Regions from separate parts of the Streptomyces sp. CAI-85 genome, predicted to be linked through region 1. Evidence: predicted binding sites of a transcription regulator. Region 1 holds the regulator's gene; the other holds the start of a gene.
What was found. The regulator HrcA, encoded in region 1, represses chaperone genes, less so after heat shock. The targets are predictions, from matches to a motif close to TTNGCACTCNGNNNNNCNGAGTGCNAA.
Positions count from the first base shown of each region.

Region 2: the regulator HrcA is predicted to act here: its motif matches at 1,264-1,290, upstream of groL (chaperonin GroEL).

Region 1 covers NZ_JAANNX010000019.1:77,110-81,962, reverse strand. The annotation lists gene G6W55_RS21560 (nitronate monooxygenase) at 1-948, opposite strand, end outside; gene dnaJ (molecular chaperone DnaJ) at 1,072-2,208, opposite strand; gene hrcA (heat-inducible transcriptional repressor HrcA) at 2,209-3,225, opposite strand; gene G6W55_RS21545 (MBL fold metallo-hydrolase) at 3,382-4,107, shown strand; gene G6W55_RS21540 (DUF3097 domain-containing protein) at 4,150-4,853, shown strand, end outside.
Region 2 covers NZ_JAANNX010000002.1:156,599-161,451, forward strand. The annotation lists gene thrC (threonine synthase) at 1-187, shown strand, start outside; gene G6W55_RS03615 (ubiquitin-like small modifier protein 1) at 184-459, shown strand; gene G6W55_RS03620 (cold-shock protein) at 923-1,129, shown strand; gene groL (chaperonin GroEL) at 1,452-3,074, shown strand; gene G6W55_RS03630 (hypothetical protein) at 3,295-3,816, shown strand; gene G6W55_RS03635 (NADH:flavin oxidoreductase) at 3,966-4,853, shown strand, end outside.

The DNA.
Region 1 (4,853 bases):
GCCCTGCGGATCGCCCGCCTTGGCGGCGGCCTTGCGCAGCGGCGCGGTGAGGTGGTGCACCTCGGGGTAGGCGGCGGGGGCGTAGGGGCCGTGCTCGCGCAGGAAGCGGTTGACCAGACCGCGGGCCGGACGGCCCGAGAAGGCCCGGGTCAGCTCGGTGCGCACGTACAGCGGGTCGATGAGCGCCTGCTTGTGGACCGCGTGGGCGCCCGACTCGGGGGTGGCGAGGAACGCGGTGCCCAGTTGGGCCGCGCTCGCGCCGGCCGCGAGGACCGCGGCGATCTGGCTGCCGCGCATCAGCCCTCCGGCGGCGACCAGCGGCAGGCTCACGGCCTCGCGGACCTGGGCGATCAGGGCGAGCAGTCCGATGCCGGAGCCGTCGTTCTCGGGGACGTCCCGGTGGGTGCCCTGGTGGCCGCCGGCCTCCAGGCCCTGCACGATCACCGCGTCCGCGCCGGCCCGCTCCGCGGCGAGGGCCTCCTCGGCGGTGGTGGCGGTGACCAGGGTGAGCGTCCCGGCCCGGCGCAGCGCGGCGAGCGCCTCCGCGCCGGGCACGCCGAAGTGGAAGGACGCCACCGGCACCGGGTCGTCGAGGAGCACCGCGAGCTTGGCGTCGTAGCCGTCGTCCCGGCCGCTGTCCGGGTCGCCGAGTTCGGTCTCGTACCAGGCGGCCTCGCCGGCGAGCTGATGGGCGTAGACCTCGACCGCGCCGCTCTCCGCGTGTTCCGGCTGCGGCATGAACAGGTTCACGCCGAAGGGGCGGCCGGTGAGCCCCCGCATCTGCTTGATCTCCTGGTACATGCCGTCGGCCGTCTTGTACCCGGCGGCGAGGAACCCGAGCCCGCCGGCCTCGGACACGGCGGCGGCGAGCTGCGGGACCGAGACACCGCCCGCCATGGGGGCCTGCACGATCGGATACGGGAAGAGATCGGTCAGTGCGGAGGACATGACGGCATGTTGTCACGTCCTCCGAACAAGTCCGAATCGGGTCTTCCCGGCGGTCGGCGCCGCCCCATGACGGCGCTTTCCGGGCCGTCGGACGCCGTGGCGGGCGCCCTTCGGCCCGTTGCCTCAGCGGCCGTTGAAGGCGTCCTTCAGCCGGGAGAACAGACCCTGCTGCCCGGGCTGGAACTGGCCCAGGGGCCGTTCCTCGCCGCGCAGCTTGGCCAGCTCCCGCAGCAGGCGCTCCTGCTCGGGGTCGAGCTTGGTCGGCGTCTGCACCTCGACATGGACGATCAGATCGCCGCGGCCCCCGCCGCGCAGATGCGTGACGCCCCGGCCGTGCAGCGGGATCGACTGGCCGGACTGGGTACCGGGCCGGATGTCGACCTCCTCCAGACCGTCGAGCGTCTCCAGCGGCACCTTGGTGCCGAGGGCCGCCGCCGTCATCGGGAGGGTGACCGTGCAGTGCAGGTCGTCGCCGCGGCGCTGGAACATCGCGTGCGGCAGTTCGTGGATCTCCACGTACAGGTCGCCTGCGGGGCCGCCGCCGGGGCCGACCTCGCCCTCGCCCGCGAGCTGGATCCGGGTGCCGTTGTCGACACCGGCCGGGATCTTCACCGTGAGCGTGCGGCGGGAGCGGACCCGGCCGTCGCCCGCGCACTCCGGGCACGGGGTGGGGACGACGGTGCCGAAGCCCTGGCACTGGGGGCAGGGCCGGGAGGTCATGACCTGGCCGAGGAAGGACCGGGTCACCTGGGACACCTCGCCGCGGCCGCGGCACATGTCGCAGGTCTGCGCCGTGGTGCCGGGGGCCGCGCCCTCGCCGCTGCACGTGGCGCAGACGATCGCGGTGTCGACCTGGATGTCCTTGGTGGTGCCGAAGGCGGCCTCCTCGAGGTCCACCTCCAGCCGGATCATCGCGTCCTGGCCACGCCGGGTCCGCGACCGCGGGCCGCGCTGGGAGGCCGTTCCGAAGAACGCGTCCATGATGTCCGAGAAGTTGCCGAAGCCACCGGCGCCGAAGCCGCCCGCGCCACCGCCGCCCGCCTGCGAGAGGGGGTCGCCGCCGAGGTCGTAGACCTGCTTCTTCTGCGGGTCCGAGAGCACCTCGTAGGCGGCGTTGATCTCCTTGAACCGCTCCTGGGTCTTCGGATCCGGGTTGACGTCCGGGTGCAGCTCGCGGGCGAGCCGGCGGAATGCCTTCTTGATCTCATCCTGCGACGCGTCACGGCGCACGCCGAGAACGGCGTAGTAGTCCGTGGCCACTCAGGACTCCGCCAGGATCTGTCCGACGTACCGTGCCACCGCTCGTACCGCTCCCATCGTTCCCGGGTAATCCATGCGGGTCGGTCCGACCACGCCGAGTTTGGCGACTGCCTCAATGCCCGAACCGTAGCCGACCGAGACCACCGAAGTGGAGTTGAGTCCCTCGTAGGCGTTCTCGTGACCGATGCGTACGGTCATGCCCGAATCTCCCGCCTCGCCCAGGAGTTTGAGGAGAACGACGTGCTCCTCCAGGGCCTCCAGGACGGGCCGGATGGTGAGAGGGAAGTCATGTCCGAAGCGGGTGAGATTGGCGGTGCCGCCGATCATCAGCCGCTCCTCGTTCTCCTCGACGAGCGTCTCCAGCAGGGTGGAGAGCACGGTCGAGACGGTGCCGCGGTCGTCGGCCTCGAAGGCCTCCGGCAGGTCCTCGACCAGCCGCGGCACATCGGTGAACCGGCGGCCCGCGATCCGGCTGTTCAGCCGCGCCCGCAGATCCGCGAGCGAGGCTTCCCCGAAGGGCGCCGGGCAGTCCACCATCCGCTGCTCGACCCGGCCGGTGTCCGTGATCAGCACCAGCATCAGCCGGGCCGGCGCGAGCGACAGCAGCTCGACATGGCGGACGGTGGAGCGGGTCAGCGAGGGGTACTGCACCACGGCGACCTGCCGGGTGAGCTGGGCGAGCAGCCGTACCGTGCGCGCCACGACGTCGTCGAGGTCGACGGCGCCGTCGAGGAAGCTCTGGATGGCGCGCCGCTCCGGCGCGGTCATCGGTTTGACGCCGGCCAGCTTGTCGACGAACAGCCGGTAGCCCTTGTCGGTGGGGATGCGCCCCGCGCTGGTGTGCGGCTGGGCGATGTACCCCTCCTCCTCCAGGGCCGCCATGTCGTTGCGGACGGTGGCCGGGGAGACGCCGAGGTTGTGGCGCTCGGTGAGCGCCTTGGAGCCCACGGGTTCCTCGGTGCCCACGTAGTCCTGGACGATGGCGCGCAGCACCTGAAGCCTTCGCTCGCTCAGCATCGCGCCCACCTCCAGACGTCGTGCACCGGTCCCCCGGGCTCCTCGCCTGGCACTCTTCCCGTTCGAGTGCCAGCGTTCCCCCGCCAGTGTACGGCGGTGGGGTACACCCGGGGCAAGGTCAAGGGGTGCCGCCGGCCATACCGTTAGCGTCGCGGTATGACGGTGACTTGGGAAGAGCTGGGGTGGGAGCGGGTCGCGGCCGGGGTCGGGCGGTGCCGGCTGCCGGGCTGGGACTGCACGGCGGGGCTGGTCGTCGGGGCGGGCTCGGCCCTGCTCGTGGACGCCGGGGCGAGTGTGGCGGAGGGGGCGCGGCTGCGGGCCGAGGCGGAGGAGCTGGCCGGCGGTCGTGTGACCCATCTCGCGCTCACCCACCCCCACTTCGACCATGTGTTCGGCGCCGCGGCGTTCGCGGGCGCGGAGATCTTCGGGGCGGTGGGTCTGGAGACGGTACGGGCGGAGGAGCTGCGGGCGGACGCGGTGCGGCACGGGCTCGACGAGGCGGCGGCGACGGAGGCCGCGGACGTCCTGGTACGGCCCCACCACCTGGTGTGCGGGGAGCGGACCCTCGATCTGGGCGGCGCCCGGCAGGTGCTGCTCGCGAACGTCGGCCCCGCCCACACCGCCCACGACCTGGTGGTCCTGGTCCCCGGCGCCTCCGGTTCGCCCGAAGTGGTGTTCTGCGGCGATCTGGTCGAGGAGTCCGGCGAACCGCAGGCGGGCCCGGACGCGGTGCCCTCGCACTGGCCGGCCGCGCTGGACCGGCTGCTGGACCTCGGCGGTGAGGACGCCCTGTACGTGCCCGGTCACGGGGCGGTGGTGGACGCCGCGTTCGTGCGGGCGCAGCGCGAGGCGCTGGCGGCGCGTTTCGGCGTGTCGCGCTGATCCGGGAGCGATCGGGCCGGCGCTTCTCCTATCGTCATCCGAATGCGCCAGTACTCCGCCGATCTGACCCCTCCCTGGAAGAAGCCGAAGCCCGTCCCCGAGGTCCCGGCGGAGCCCGGCCTGGTGGTGGAGGAGCCCGGGACCGGTTTCTGCGGCGCGGTGATCCGCTGCGAGGCGGGCACGGTGACCCTGGAGGACCGCTTCGGCAAGCACCGGGTGTTCCCGCTGGAGCCGCGCGGCTTCCTCCTCGAGGGCCGGGTCGTGACCCTCGTACGGCCGTCGTCGGGTGCTCCGGTACGTCCCTCCCGTACCGCCTCCGGTTCGGTGGCCGTCCCCGGCGCCCGGGCCCGGGTCGCGCGCGCCGGGCGCATCTACGTGGAGGGCCGGCACGACGCCGAGCTGGTGGAGAAGGTGTGGGGCGACGACCTGCGGATCGAGGGCGTGGTCGTGGAGTACCTGGGGGGCGTGGACGACCTCCCGGCGGTCGTCGCCGACTTCGCCCCGGGTCCTGACGCCCGGCTGGGGGTACTGGTGGACCATCTGGTGCCGGGCTCCAAGGAGTGGCGGATCGCCCGGTCGGTGACCGGCGAGCACGCGCTCGTGGTGGGGCACCCGTACATCGACGTCTGGGAGGCGGTGAAGCCGTCGGTCCTGGGCATCGACGCCTGGCCGCGGGTCCCGCACGGTCAGGACTGGAAGACGGGCGTGTGCCGGGCGCTGGGTTGGCCGGCGGAGAACACGGGGGC
Region 2 (4,853 bases), on a different contig from region 1:
GGCAGGCGGGGTCACCGTCGGCGTCACCCGCAAGCTCATCGAGAACGGCCTGCTGGACCCGGCGAAGACCACGGTCGTCCTGAACACGGGCGACGGCCTCAAGACCCTCGACGCGGTGGCCGGCACCGGCCTCACCGCCACCATCCGTCCGAACCTCGACTCCTTCCGAGAGGCTGGCCTGGCATGAGCGTGACCGTTCGTATCCCCACCATCCTGCGCACCTACACCGGCGGGCAGGCCGAGGTGTCCGCCGACGGGGCGACCCTCGGGGAGGTCATCTCCGACCTGGAGAAGAACCACACCGGGATCGCCGCCCGCGTCCTGGACGACCAGGGCAAGCTGCGCCGGTTCGTCAACGTGTACGTCAACGACGACGACGTCCGCTTCGAGCAGGGCCTGGAGACGGCGACCCCGGACGGCGCCGGCGTTTCGATCATCCCGGCCGTCGCCGGCGGCTGACCGGTGGCTGACCGGTGTTCAGTACCCGCCGGTAGTAACCGTCGGTAACAGCGATTACCGAGCGTTCATCGAATTGCCCCCTCCGTAAGAGAAGCGGAGGGGGCAATTCTGTGTGATTGAGCGCGGTACAGTTGGGGAACCGGGTCGCGAAACCCTGATCCGGAGTCTTTCTTCGCTGCCCCGCGTCCGACAAGAAGTAGCCAAAGTGCGTGCCTCTTGCGTGGCATTTGCGGCATTTGCCGGGCCCGACTTGCCCTGAATTCTGGCGAATTCTCGCCACATTCCGGATCGGGTGCGTCCGGAATTCTCGTCCGACTGACCTGTTGCAGACGGCAGTTGGACAGATACATTCAGCCGCGGTCGACGCGTTCCGGCGCACGCCCCCAACCAACTGGGGGGTGAGGTCTGACCCGGATCCGCGAAGTGTGGATCTGTGCAAGGGCCAGTAATAGGGGAGTTAGGCATGGCTCAGGGCACCGTCAAGTGGTTCAACGCGGAGAAGGGGTACGGCTTCATCGCGGTCGACGGTGGTGCGGATGTTTTCGTCCACTACAGCGCGATCCAGATGGACGGATACCGCACCCTGGAAGAGGGTCAGCGGGTCGATTTCGAGATCTCGCAGGGCCAGAAGGGGCCGCAGGCGGACATGGTCCGACTGGCGACCGGCTGAAGCACGCGCCGACTGACAGCGTCGTTCTTCTGTTTCATCTTCGAAGGGCCCGCGCCTCCCGGGGTGCGGGCCCTTCGGCGTGCCCGGAAGCCCTCCGCCCGCCGGCGACGGGCCGGGTCCTTCCGTGAGAGGCGCTTGCACTCGACCATGCCGAGTGCTAATCATTGGCGTTAGCACTCTGAAGGTGAGAGTGACAACGAAGGACCGGGTCGGTGAGGCCCGCAGGCCAAGTGGGGCAAGGAACCACGGGCCGGCGAGCCGTCCGTCGCGGGCGCGGGCGCGGTCCGAAGAATCACCCCCAGTCCTGGAGGGACCACTTCACATGGCCAAGATCATCGCGTTCGACGAGGAGGCGCGGCGCGGCCTCGAGCGCGGCATGAACCAGCTCGCGGACGCCGTGAAGGTGACGCTCGGCCCCAAGGGCCGCAACGTCGTCCTCGAGAAGAAGTGGGGCGCCCCCACGATCACCAACGATGGTGTGTCCATCGCCAAGGAGATCGAGCTCGAGGACCCGTACGAGAAGATCGGCGCCGAGCTGGTCAAGGAAGTCGCCAAGAAGACGGACGACGTCGCCGGTGACGGTACGACCACCGCGACCGTCCTGGCCCAGGCCCTGGTGCGCGAGGGTCTGCGCAACGTGGCCGCCGGCGCCAACCCGATGGCCCTCAAGCGCGGTATCGAGAAGGCCGTCGAGGCCGTCTCCGGTGCCCTCCTCGAGCAGGCGAAGGATGTCGAGACCAAGGAGCAGATCGCTTCCACGGCCTCCATCTCCGCCGCCGACACCCAGATCGGCGAGCTGATCGCCGAGGCCATGGACAAGGTCGGCAAGGAAGGCGTCATCACCGTCGAGGAGTCCCAGACCTTCGGTCTGGAGCTGGAGCTCACCGAGGGTATGCGCTTCGACAAGGGCTACATCTCGGCGTACTTCGCCACCGACATGGAGCGTATGGAGGCCGTCCTCGACGACCCGTACATCCTGATCGCGAACTCCAAGATCGCCAACGTCAAGGACCTGCTCCCGCTCCTGGAGAAGGTCATGCAGTCGGGCAAGCCGCTGCTGATCATCGCCGAGGACGTCGAGGGCGAGGCCCTGTCGACCCTGGTCGTCAACAAGATCCGCGGCACCTTCAAGTCCGTCGCGGTCAAGGCCCCGGGCTTCGGCGACCGCCGCAAGGCGATGCTGAACGACATCGCCATCCTCACCGGCGGCGAGGTCATCTCCGAGGAGGTCGGTCTCAAGCTCGAGAACACGACCGTCGACCTGCTGGGCAAGGCCCGCAAGGTCGTCATCACCAAGGACGAGACCACCATCGTCGACGGCGCCGGCTCCTCGGAGCAGGTCGCGGGCCGCGTCAACCAGATCCGCGCCGAGATCGAGAACAGCGACTCGGACTACGACCGCGAGAAGCTCCAGGAGCGCCTGGCCAAGCTCGCGGGCGGCGTGGCCGTCATCAAGGCCGGTGCCGCCACCGAGGTGGAGCTCAAGGAGCGCAAGCACCGCATCGAGGACGCCGTCCGCAACGCGAAGGCGGCCGTCGAGGAGGGCATCGTCGCCGGTGGTGGCGTGGCGCTCATCCAGGCGTCCTCCGTCTTCGAGAAGCTGGACCTCGAGGGTGACGAGGCGACCGGCGCCAACGCCGTGCGCATCGCGCTGGAGGCCCCGCTCAAGCAGATCGCCGTCAACGCCGGCCTCGAGGGCGGTGTCGTGGTGGAGAAGGTGCGCAACCTGACCCCGGGCCACGGTCTGAACGCCGCGACCGGCGAGTACGTCGACCTGGTCAAGGAAGGCATCATCGACCCGGCCAAGGTGACGCGCTCCGCGCTCCAGAACGCCGCGTCGATCGCCGCGCTGTTCCTCACCACCGAGGCCGTCATCGCCGACAAGCCGGAGAAGGCCGCGGCCCCGGCCGGCGGCGGCATGCCGGGCGGAGACATGGACTTCTGATCGACCGGTTCCGGTTGATCGACGTCTGACCGAGGGCGGTACCCCTGTGACACGGGGGTGCCGCCCTCGGGCGTTCCCCCTGGCGGGGCGGGTTCCGGCAGCCACCTCAGATCTTGATCAAAAACGTGGTGGCCGGGGCCCGCCGGTGGCTAGTTTCTGGGGGACCGCACCGGCACCGACCAGGCCGGGGCAGCACAACAGAACAACAGGGGGAAACACCATGCGCACTTCCACGCGCAAGTTCGTCACGGCCACCGCCGCCTCGGCCGTGTTCGCCGGTGGACTGATGGGCCTGTCGGCGTCGCCGGCCGCCGCCCACCCGGACTGCGACGACGTCTACAAGCGCAAGTACACGGAGATCTCGTCCACCTGGCACAAGGTGGTGGCGTCGGGGACCATCGACAACCGCCGCAGCAGCGCCTCGGTGCGCGAGAGCATCAGCGCGGAGATCAGCGCCAGCCTGAAGGGCACCGTCAGCGGGGAGATCGGCGGCAAGATCGACATCGCCGTGGCGGAGATCAACAGCAAGATGGGTGTGTCGGTCGAGGCCGGCGTGTCCATCGCCAAGGGCAAGACGACCATGATCGTCGTACCCGCCCGCAAGCGGGTCTCCTACAAGATCGGCATCAAGAAGCGGGTCTACCAGGTGGCGGTCTCCCACCAGTTCCGTAGCTGCGCCGTCTCCAACTCCTACGCCAAGGTGACGGTCGCGGACTCGTACACGGAGACCAAGAACACCTGACACGGCCTCCGTCCCAGGGCGGCGTGTGAGGGATCACAGGAAGTGCGGCGGGCGGAGCCGGAATGCTCCGCCCGCCGTGCTGGTTGACGTACGCAGCACTTGATGCATGTGCACATACCACCTGGTCAACCGTTACGAGGAGCCCCCACGTGAGCGTCACCCAGCCCAGCACCACGCGCGCCGCCGAGATCCTGTCCCGGCCGGTGTCGATCAACGGCCTGACCGTCCCGAACCGCATCGCGATGGCGCCGATGACGCGCATGTTCTCCCCGGGCGGCATCCCCGGCGCGGACGTGGCGTCGTACTACTCCCGCCGCGCCGCCGCCGGGGTCGGTCTGATCGTCACCGAGGGCACCTACGTCGGGCACGACTCCGCCGGGCAGAGCGACCGGGTGCCCCGGTTCCACGGTGAGGAGCAGCTCGCGGGCTGGGCGAAGGTCGCCGAGGACGTCCACGCGGCGGGCGGCACGATCGTGCCGCAGCTCTGGCACATCGGCATGGTGCGCAAGCAGGGCGAGCCGCCGTTCGCGGACGCGCCCGCGGTCGGCCCCTCCGGCATCCGGGTGGACGGCACCGAGGGCACCGGCCGGGTCATGACCCAGCGCGATCTGGACGACGTCATCGGCGCGTTCGCCGAGGCCGCGGCCGCCGCCGAGCGCATCGGCTTCGACGGCGTCGAGATCCACGGCGCGCACGGCTACCTCGTCGACCAGTTCCTGTGGGCCGGCACCAACCGGCGCACCGACGCCTACGGCGGTGACGCGGTCGCCCGCACCAAGTTCGCCGCCGAGATCGTGGCCGCCGTCCGCGAGACGGTCTCGCCCGAGTTCCCCGTCCTCTTCCGCTACTCCCAGTGGAAGCAGGAGGCGTACGACGCCCGGCTCGCCGAGACCCCGGAGGAGCTGGAGGCCATCCTGAGCCCGCTCGCCGCCGCCGGTGTCGACGCCTTCCACGCCTCCACGCGCCGCTACTGGGTCCCGGAGTTCGACGGCTCCGACCTCAACCTCGCGGGCTGGACCAAGAAGCTCACCGGCAAG